Regions from separate parts of the Brachybacterium rhamnosum genome, predicted to be linked through region 2. Evidence: riboswitches for the same ligand, from Rfam matches in the RefSeq annotation. Region 2 holds a riboswitch; the other holds the start of a gene.
The links. A riboswitch is a leader RNA that binds a small molecule or an ion and turns the genes downstream of it on or off. The one in region 2 is predicted to bind thiamine pyrophosphate.

Region 1 (4,646 bases), on a different contig from region 2:
GGTGGTGCGGTGCTGCTGCGGCAGTGCCCACAGCCCCGCATGGCTCACGATCGCGTCGAAGCGGTCCGTGTGCCCGGCGATCCAGTTCGCCATGAACCCGCCGAAGCTCGCGCCGAGCATCGCCGTGCGCGTCCCGTCGAGCTCGGGCCGCTCGAGCACGAGGTCCAGCAGCGCCTCGCACTCGGCGAGGACGACGTCGGGCCGGCGCGGCCAGCCGCGGTTCAGCCCCGCGTCCCCGTACCCGGTGGACATCGCCGGATCCGGCATCAGCACCGCGTAGCCGCGGGCGGTGAACAGCCACGGGCACCAGCGCCAGCTCCACGCGTTGTAGGAGGAGTGCGGGCCGCCGTGCACCCACAGCAGCGTGGGCGCGGGATCCTCGGCGCTCGCCCCCACGGGCGTGCACAGCCAGCCGGGCACCTCGACACCGCCCACGGTGGTGGTCACCTTCTCGAGGGTGTCGGGCAGGGGGCCGACGGCGCCCGGCGCGGGCAGCTCCACGACGCCCTCCGCGGTGATCCGCACCGGGCGGGCCGGCGTCGCCACGTCGCTGCGCAGGGCGAGCACGGAGCCGTCCTCGGCGGGGGAGAGGGAGGAGAACACGCCGCCGTCGGCGAGCGTGGAGACGGCGCCGGTCGAGGGGTCGACCGCGAGCACCGCGCCGGAGGAGTGCAGGTCCCCGCTCACGAGCAGCGTGCCGCCGTCGGCCTGCCACACCACCTGGCCGGCGGTGAGGTCGCCGAGGTCGACCGCGACCACGCCGTCGCCCTCGAGGTCGTGGATCTCCAGGCGCCCGTAGCTCGTGTCCGTCGGGGTGGAGACGGTCGAGCGGGTGACGGCGAGGAGCCGGCCGTCCGGGGACAGCACGGGGGAGTCGTAGCCGTGCTCGTCCGTCGCCTCGAGCAGCGGCGTGCGCTCGCGGGTCGCCCCGTCGATGCGGACCAGGCTGGTGCGGGTCTCCCCGCGGGCGATCCGCTCGGTCCACTCGGTGACGACGGTGCGCCCGTCGCGCGCGAGCACGGCGGAGGCGGTGTGCAGCGGCAGGGTGCCGGCGTCCGGCGTGAGGTCCCGCAGCTCGCCCTGCGCGGTGACGATCAGGAGGTGGCGGGAGGAGTCGCCGCGCTCGTGGTCCCACTGCCGGATCGGCATGCCCGTGTGCCAGATCGTCGTGCGCTTCGCGTCCTTCCGTGCCGCGCGGGCCTCGGCGTCCTCCTCGAGGCTCACGCCGGGCAGCACGCTCGTCGCGGCGAGGATCGTGCCGTCGCCGGCCACGTCGAGCAGCTCGAGCCCGCCCGGCGCATGCGCGAGCACCTGCGCCTCGCCGGCGAGCGGCAGCCGCCAGATCGCCGTCGTCCCCTCGGGCGCCTCGCCCGTGGGATCGGGTCGGGAGGAGGTGAACAGCAGCGAGCCGTCCGGCGCGAAGCACGGCGAGGACTCGCCCTTCTCCGAGACCGTCAGCCGCCGGGCGGGTCCCTCCGCCGTGAGCTCCCAGAGGGCGGGGACCAGACGGGAGAGGTGCTCGTCGGCCTCTTGCACCACAGCGGCCGCCCGGCCGCCCGGGCCCGCGGCGATCGCGGAGACCCGCGGCACACGCAGGAACGCCTCCACGTCACGGAGGTCGAGGGACGGGGAGGCGGGAGCGTCAGCGGTCATCCCTGCACGCTATCGAGCCAGGCCACGGCAGGTGCACGATCACGGTTGCGATGCGGTCACGGGCCTCCTCGACGGTGCCCGGCGGGTGCACGATGTGCCCATGGTCCGCCGACGCACTCTGCTCGCCGCGCTCGCCGGAGCGGCCGCCCTCAGCGGCTGCGACGGCCCGGCGACGCGCCCGGAGGACGAGACCACCGCCGCGAGCTGCATCGACTGGATCGAACTGGAGACGCCTGCGGACGCGGCGGCGGAGTCCGACGCCGTCGTGCGCGGCACAGCCGACGGTCCGCCCGCGACGGGACGCTACGAGCTGTACGACGTGCCGCTGTGGACCGTTCAGGTTGCCGAGTGGGTCTCCGGAGCCCCGGCCGACGGCGAGGGGTCGAGCATCGAGGTGCTCTCGTTGCCGTACAGCTGCGGGGAGAGCCGGGACGCCCTCTCGGGCATCGAGGACGCCGGTGAGGTCTACCTGTTCCTCCGTGCCCGCGGAGACCACTGGGAGACCGTCACCGGCTACCGCGGGATGGTGCCTGTCGCCGAGGACGGCTCGATGCCGGAGAGCTGGCCGGACGAGATCGGCTGAGGGCGGCGCGCCAGCAGGAGTGGATCGGCCGACGGCGGTCGGCGCGCCCGGGCTTCGGCGCGAAGACGGCGGTGTCCCGTGGACACGTCGGCCTGCTGCGCCCCGCACCCGGGATACTCGATCGCGGACACGGGGTGCGCCGTCGGCGCTGAGATCACACCCGTGGAACCTGATGCAGCTCGTACTGACGAAGGGATGTCCGCCATGCGCTCGCGCCTGCCCGCGACCGATGCACCCACCATCGACGAGGTCGACCGCCCCGGCCCCGTCGGCCCGCCGGACCGTCTGCCGCCCTCGGGGCGCGCCGCGCTCCGCGCCGGTGTGGTCGGGAACTTCATCGACAACGTCCACGTGTTCCTGCCGCTCACCGCGCTCACCCCGGCGCTGGCCACGGTCGCCGGGCCCGGCGTCGCCGCGGCGACCGGTGCGATCGTCGTCATCGCGATGATGCTCGGTCGGCCCGTCGGCGGGGTCGTCTTCGGCCGGATCTCCGACCGCCTGGGCCGCACCCGCACCACGCAGGTCGCGATCGCCGGCACCGCCGGCTGCGCGCTGCTGATCGCCGCGATGCCCACCCACGAGCTGCTGGGCGCCGGGACGATCGCGCTGATCCTCGGCCTGCGCTTCCTGGGCGGCATCTTCGTCGCCGGGGAGTACTCCGCCGCGATCCCGCTCGCCATGGAGTGGTCGCCGCCGCGCCGCCGCGGCCTCATGAGCGGGCTGATCCTCTCGATGGCGCCGTGGGCGCAGGGGGCGATCGCCTTCGCGACCGCCACGCTGCTGCTGGTGCTCGGGCCGGAGGAGTACGCCGTCTGGGGCTGGCGACTGCTGTTCGTCGTCGGCGCGCTGCTCTCGCTGGGGATGCTGCTGTACTACCGCTCGCACGTCGTCGACGCCCCCATCACCCGCCGCGCCGGGAGGGACGGGAATACGACGCCGGTGCGGGGCGGCGTCCGGCAGGTGCTCGCAGGCCGCTGGTCCGGCGCCTTCCGGCAGGCCTTCGTCATGATGACGGGGCTCTGGCTGCTCACGAACACGACGGTCCTGCTGCTCACCGCGCGGCTCGGGGAGGGCGGTGCCCTCGCCGCCACCGAGGTCGCGCTCGCCATGGGCATCGCCTCCGTCGTCCAGGCGCTCGCGATGGCGCTCGCCGGGCACCTCTCCACGGTGATCGGCCGGCGCCGACTGCTCACGCACTGGGGGATCGCCGCCCTGCTCCTCGGGCCGCCCCTGTGGTGGGCGGCCGTCGGCTCCGGGAGCCTCGCCCGGGCGGCGCTCTGCGCGGCGCTGCTGCAGGTGGTGACCGTCGCCGCCTACGGCCCGGTCTCCGCGTATCTGTCCGAGCGTTTCCCCACGGCCGTGCGCTCCACCGGGTACGGCTCCGCCTACAGCCTCTCCCTCGTGCTTCCGGCCCTGTACCCCTTCTACCTCCCGCTGCTCGCCGGGATCACCGGACCTCGCGGGTCGGTGCTGCTGCTCATGGTGCTCGGGGCGGCGCTGCTGATCCTCGGCGCCCGGCTCGGCCCGCGCCTCACGCCCGCGGACCTCGACGGGGACCTCGACGCGGTCGCGCTCGCCGGGGAGCGGTGAGAGATGGATGTCCGTCCTCGGCGGCCTCCGATCGGGCGCTTCCGAGCGGTCGGGACCGAGCGATCGGTCTCCTTCGATGAACAATCGGGGAATCATGCTCGCATCCGGGGCGAAAGTCTGCGAACCTAGTGCTCGGCACGTCGTCCGCGGCGTGCCGCCGGACCCTTCTCGGGGTCCACGTCGTCGGCGGAGCGTCTTCCGGCGGCAGGCATCATTGGCCGAGACTCGGCCGACGACATCGAAGGATTACAGGAACATGGCAACTGGCACCGTGAAGTGGTTCAACGCCGACAAGGGCTTCGGCTTCATCGCCCCCGACGACGGCTCGGACGACGTCTTCGCCCACTTCAGCAACATCTCCGGCACCGGCTACCGCAACCTCGAGGAGAACCAGAAGGTCTCCTTCGAGGTGGAGCGCACCGATCGCGGCCTCACCGCCGTGAACATCCAGGGCGCCTGAGCCCCGGAGCCCCACAGCTCACGGAGCGCCCGTCGGAACGATCCGGCGGGCGCTCCGTCATGTCCGGAGGGAAAACTTCCGGGCCTTGTCTTTCCCTGATCGCCGGGGCAGGCTGGCCGGCGAGGGTCCCGTGCTCGCGGGTCCCGCGGCACCGGACGCCCGGTGCGCTCGCGGTGCCGCTCGTCAGTGGTTCCACGGAAGGACGATGATGTCTGAGAACAGAGCTGTGGCGTACAAGGGAGCAGGCCACGTCGAGGTGGTCGACACCCCCTACCCCGAGTTCGAGCTGAAGGACGGTCCGGGGGTGAACCCGGCCAACGTCGGCCGGAAGGTGCCCCACGGCGCGATCCTGCGCACCGT
Region 2 (4,646 bases):
GCCGCTCGCCCGCCAGGGCATCGTCGAGATCCACGGCACCGAGGGCTCCCTCGTGGTCCCCGACCCCAACCAGTTCGAGGGCCGGATCGCCTACGTGAAGCCCTTCGAGTCCTTCGGGGAGAAGCCGCCGGAGCAGGAGTGGATCGAGGTCCCGCAGAAGGGCGTGGTCGTGGGCCGCGGCCTGGGCCTGCTCGACATGGTCCGCGCGATCCGCGAGGACCGTCCGCACGTCGCGAGCGGCGAGCTCGGCTACCACGTGCTCGACGTCATGCTCTCCGCCGAGGAGTCCGCAGCCTCGGGCGAGTTCGTCACCGTCGAGAGCTCGGTGGGCACGGTCCCGCCGGTCCCCGCGGACTTCGACCCCTTCGCCAGCACCCTCTGAGAGCGGCGCCCCGGCGCCGAACCCGCACCGGACCCCCGGGGAGCCCCGCTCCCCGGGGGTCCGCCGCTTCCTCGGGGCACGACGGGCGGCACTCCCTTCCGACCCGGCGTCTCACTCCTCACCCCAATGCATCCCTTGATGCATGCATCAGCTACGGTCGATCGGGTGAACGTCGCCTACGCCCTGCCCTGGAGGGAGCCCGAGAGGGGAACCCTCGCCCACCGCGCCGCCGCCGAGGCCGCCCGCCGCATCGTCGAGGGCGCGCTGCCCGCCGGCGAGCTGCTGCGCGAGAGCGACCTCGCCGAGGCCACCGGCATCAGCCGCACCCCGGCCCGTGAGGCCATGCTCCAGCTCGAGCGCTGGGGCCTGGTGCGGCTGCTCCCCAAGAAGGGAGCCCTCGTCACCGCGGTCACCGCGCGCGAGCGCCGCGAGCTGATCGCCGTGCGCACCATGCTCGAGGCCGCCGCCGGCACCGCCCTGCTCTCCCGCCCCGCGGCGATGCCGGCCCTCGCCGCCGAGCTCGGGCGCCTGCTGGACCAGCAGCGCGCCGCCGCGGAGGCCCAGGACCCGCTCGCCTTCGCCGCCGCCGACCTCGACTTCCACCTCGCCCTCATCGCCGCCGCGGACAACAGCGTCGTCGCCGGGATCTGCCAGGACCTCGGCCCCCGCTTCGCCCGCCTCACCGCCGCCGTCCTCGACGAGCGCAGCGGCACCATGCCCGCCCTCCTCGCCGAGCACGAGGAGCTCGCCGCGCTCCTCGCCGCGAGCGACCCCGCGGCCTTCGCCGAGCGCCTGCGCGCCCACGTCGAGGACGCCTACGAGCTCGACGGGGGCGCACGATGAGCCGCACCGCGATCCGTGCCCCCTGGAGGCTCGTGGTCCCCGCGACCTTCCTGCTCGCCTGGGGCGGCAACCACTTCACCCCGCTCCTGCACGTCTACGAGTCCGTGGGCCACTACGCCGCCTGGCAGGCGAACCTCCTGCTGGGCACCTACGTCGCCGGGCTCGCCCCCGGCCTGCTCGTCGCCGCCGCACTCTCCGACCGCCACGGCCGCCGCCCCGTGATGCTCGTGGGCATGGCCGCGACCGTGCTGGGCAGCGCGCTCCTCGCCGCGAGCCCCCACGTCTTCGCGCTGCTGTGCCTGGGCCGGGTGCTCGCCGGGCTCGGGGTCGGCGCGGCCATGTCCGTCGGCACGGCCTGGATGAAGGAGCTCTCCTCGCCGCCGTACGAGATCGGCGCCCCGGCCGTCGCGGGCGCCCGCCGCCCCTCCCTCACCCTCACCCTCGGCTTCGCCCTCGGCGCCGGGGTGAGCGGGCTGCTCGCCCAGTTCGCCCCGCTCCCCGAGGTCCTCCCCTATCTCGTGCACGGCGGCCTCGCCGTCCTCGCGACCCCGCTGCTCCTGCTCGCACCGGAGACCCGTCGTGTCGAGCGGCCCGCCGCCGGGCACTGGTGGGAGGACCTCCGCGTGCCCGCAGCCGGGCACCGCCGCTTCACGCGCGCCGTGGTCCCCGCGGCGCCGTGGATCTTCGGCGCGGCAGGCGTCGCCTACGCGGTCATCCCCGCGAGCGTCGAGAGCCACCTCGGGGACGGCGCGACGCTGTACGCGACGGCGCTGACGGTGCTCACGCTCGGCACCGGGGCGGTCGTGCAGTCCTTCGTGCCGCGGCTGGACCGCCTCACCGGCGGCCGATCCCTGCCCGTGGGCCAGGCGGCGATGTGCGTCGGCCTGGTGCTCGCGGTGCTCGCGACCGCGATCGGCAGCCCGGTCCTCGGCATCCTCGTGGCGATGGTGCTCGGCGCCGCCTACGGCACCCTCGTCGTCGCCGGGCTGCTGCAGGTGCAGAGCATCGCGACGGCGGAGGATCTCGCCGGGCTCACCGGCGTCTACTACGCGCTCGCCTACCTCGGGTTCCTGCTGCCGACGATCCTCGCCGCGCTGCTGCCGCTGCTCGCCTACCCCGCGTCGCTCTCGATGCTCGTGGTGCTCTGCGCGCTGTGCCTGATCCTCGTGCGTCGCGGCCTGCGCACCGCCTGAGGCTCTCCCCACCGGGGCGACGTCGGCGGCCCGGCCGCGGACGCCGCCCCCGCGCGGGCGACGATCACGTACGGTGGCCTGCAGTGACACGGGGTGCCCGAGGACCGGGCTGAGATGACACCCGTCGAACCTGATCTAGCTCGGACTAGCGAAGGGATGTCGCCATGACACTCGCGCACGCCTCTGCCCCCACCGACCCGGCGGTCCTCGCGGCCGCCCTCGAGGAGGTCCGCTCGCGGGTCCCCCTCGTGCAGTGCCTGACCAACGTGGTCACCACGAACCTCGTCGCGAACGCGCTGCTCGCCGTGGGCGGCTCCCCCGCCATGGTCGCCGTGCCCGAGGAGGCCGGGATCTTCGCGCGGATCGCCGACGGCGTCCTCGTGAACCTCGGCACCGCCGGCGCCGAGCAGCGGGAGGCGATGGTCGAGGCCGTCGCCGCCGCGCGCTCCGCCGGCACCCCCTGGGTGCTGGACCCCGTCGCCGTCGGGACCCTGCCCGTGCGCACGGCCCTCGCCGCGCGGCTCGTGACCGAGGAGCCCGCGATCATCCGCGGCAACGCCTCCGAGATCCGCGCCCTCGCGGGGCTCTCCGCCGGCGGCCGCGGCGCGGACTCGATCGACTCCGCCGACGACTCCCACGAAGCCGCCACGACCCTCGCCCGCAGCACCGGCGCCGTCGTCGCCGTCTCGGGCGCGGTGGACCTCGTGACCGACGGGGAGAGAGTGGTGCGCGTCGCCACCGGCAGCCCTCTGCTCACGAAGGTCACTGGTGCCGGCTGCGCGCTCGGCGGGATCACCGCGGCCTTCGCCGCCGTGGTCGAGGACCGCCTCGTCGCCGCGGTCGCCGCGACGACGGTGCTCACCCTCGCCGCCGAGCGCTCCGCCCGCACCGCCGAGCACCCGGGCTCCTTCGCCGTGGGGCTGCTCGACGGGCTCCACGCGCTCAGCCCCCAGGACGTCCGCGACCAGGCGAAGGTGCGATGACGACGATGAGCACCCCTCCTGAGGTCGACCTCTCCCTCTACCTCGTCGTGGACCGCCCGCAGCTCGAGCGGGCCGGCCACGACCCCGTCACCGCCGTGCGGGACGCCGTCGCCGGCGGGGTCACCGCGGTCCAGGTGCGCGACAAGCAGCTCCCCACCCGGGACACGCTCGCCTTCTGCGCGGCTCTCACGGAGACGCTGCCCCCGTCGGTCGCGATCATCGTCGACGACCGCGTCGACGTGGTCCTCGCCGCCCGGGAGACCAGGGTGCGCCTCGCCGGGGTGCACGTCGGCCAGTCCGACCTCCCTGCGCACCTCGTGCGCCGGCTCCTGGGCCCGGGCGCCGTCATCGGCGTCTCCGCGCAGACCGCCGCCATGGCCCGCGAGGGCGAGGCCGCCGGCGCCGACCACCTCGGCATCGGCGCCGTGCACGGCACCACCACGAAGGCGGACGCCCCCGCCGCGATCGGGGTCGAGGGCGTCGCCGCCGTCGCCGCCGCGACCGCTCTCCCCGCCGTCGCGATCGGCGGGATCACCGCCGCGGACCTCCCCGCCCTGCGCCGCGCCGGGCTCGACGGCGCGGCCGTCGTCTCCGCGATCTGCTCCTCCCCCTCCCCCTTCGACGCCGCGTCGGAGCTGCGCCGCGCCTGGGAGGACGCCCGATGAGCCTGCCCGTCCCCCGCGTCCTCAGCATCGCCGGCACCGACCCCACCGGCGGCGCCGGCATCCAGGCGGACCTCAAGTCGATCGCCGCGAACGGCGGCTACGGCATGGCCGCGACGACCGCGCTCGTCGCCCAGAACACCCGCGGCGTGCGCGAGGTGCACGTGCCGCCGCCCGCGTTCCTCGACGCGCAGCTCCGAGCGGTGAGCGAGGACGTCACGATCGACGCCGTGAAGATCGGCATGCTCTTCGACGGCACCATCATCGACACCGTCACCACCTGGCTGGACGACGTGCGGCCCCCGGTCGTGGTGCTCGACCCGGTCATGGTCGCCGCGAGCGGCGACCGGCTGCTCGACGACTCCGCCGAGCAGGCGCTGCGGGACATGCTCCGCCATGCGCACCTCGTCACCCCGAACCTCCCCGAGCTCGCCGTGCTCGCCGAGCGACCCGAGGCGAGCACCTGGGAGCAGGCCCTCGCCCAGGCGCAGGAGCTCGCCGCCCATCATGCGGTGCTCGTGCTCGCCAAGGGCGGTCACCTGAGCGGGCCGGACTCCCCCGACGCCCTCGTCGGCCCCGAGGG

Region 1: another riboswitch for thiamine pyrophosphate. It lies ahead of ABD080_RS08585 (MFS transporter); the one in region 2 lies ahead of thiM (hydroxyethylthiazole kinase).

The regions. Positions count from the first base shown of each region.
Region 1 is NZ_BAAAIS010000002.1:1,467,472-1,472,117, forward strand. Features, by position in the region: gene ABD080_RS08575 (S9 family peptidase) at 1-1,653, opposite strand, end outside; gene ABD080_RS08580 (hypothetical protein) at 1,754-2,236, shown strand; TPP riboswitch at 2,357-2,449, shown strand; gene ABD080_RS08585 (MFS transporter) at 2,441-3,826, shown strand; gene ABD080_RS08590 (cold-shock protein) at 4,083-4,286, shown strand; gene fdhA (formaldehyde dehydrogenase, glutathione-independent) at 4,495-4,646, shown strand, end outside.
Region 2 is NZ_BAAAIS010000001.1:40,669-45,314, forward strand. Features, by position in the region: gene ABD080_RS00210 (Gfo/Idh/MocA family protein) at 1-382, shown strand, start outside; gene ABD080_RS00215 (GntR family transcriptional regulator) at 548-1,225, shown strand; gene ABD080_RS00220 (MFS transporter) at 1,222-2,418, shown strand; TPP riboswitch at 2,498-2,592, shown strand; gene thiM (hydroxyethylthiazole kinase) at 2,583-3,401, shown strand; gene thiE (thiamine phosphate synthase) at 3,407-4,066, shown strand; gene ABD080_RS00235 (bifunctional hydroxymethylpyrimidine kinase/phosphomethylpyrimidine kinase) at 4,063-4,646, shown strand, end outside.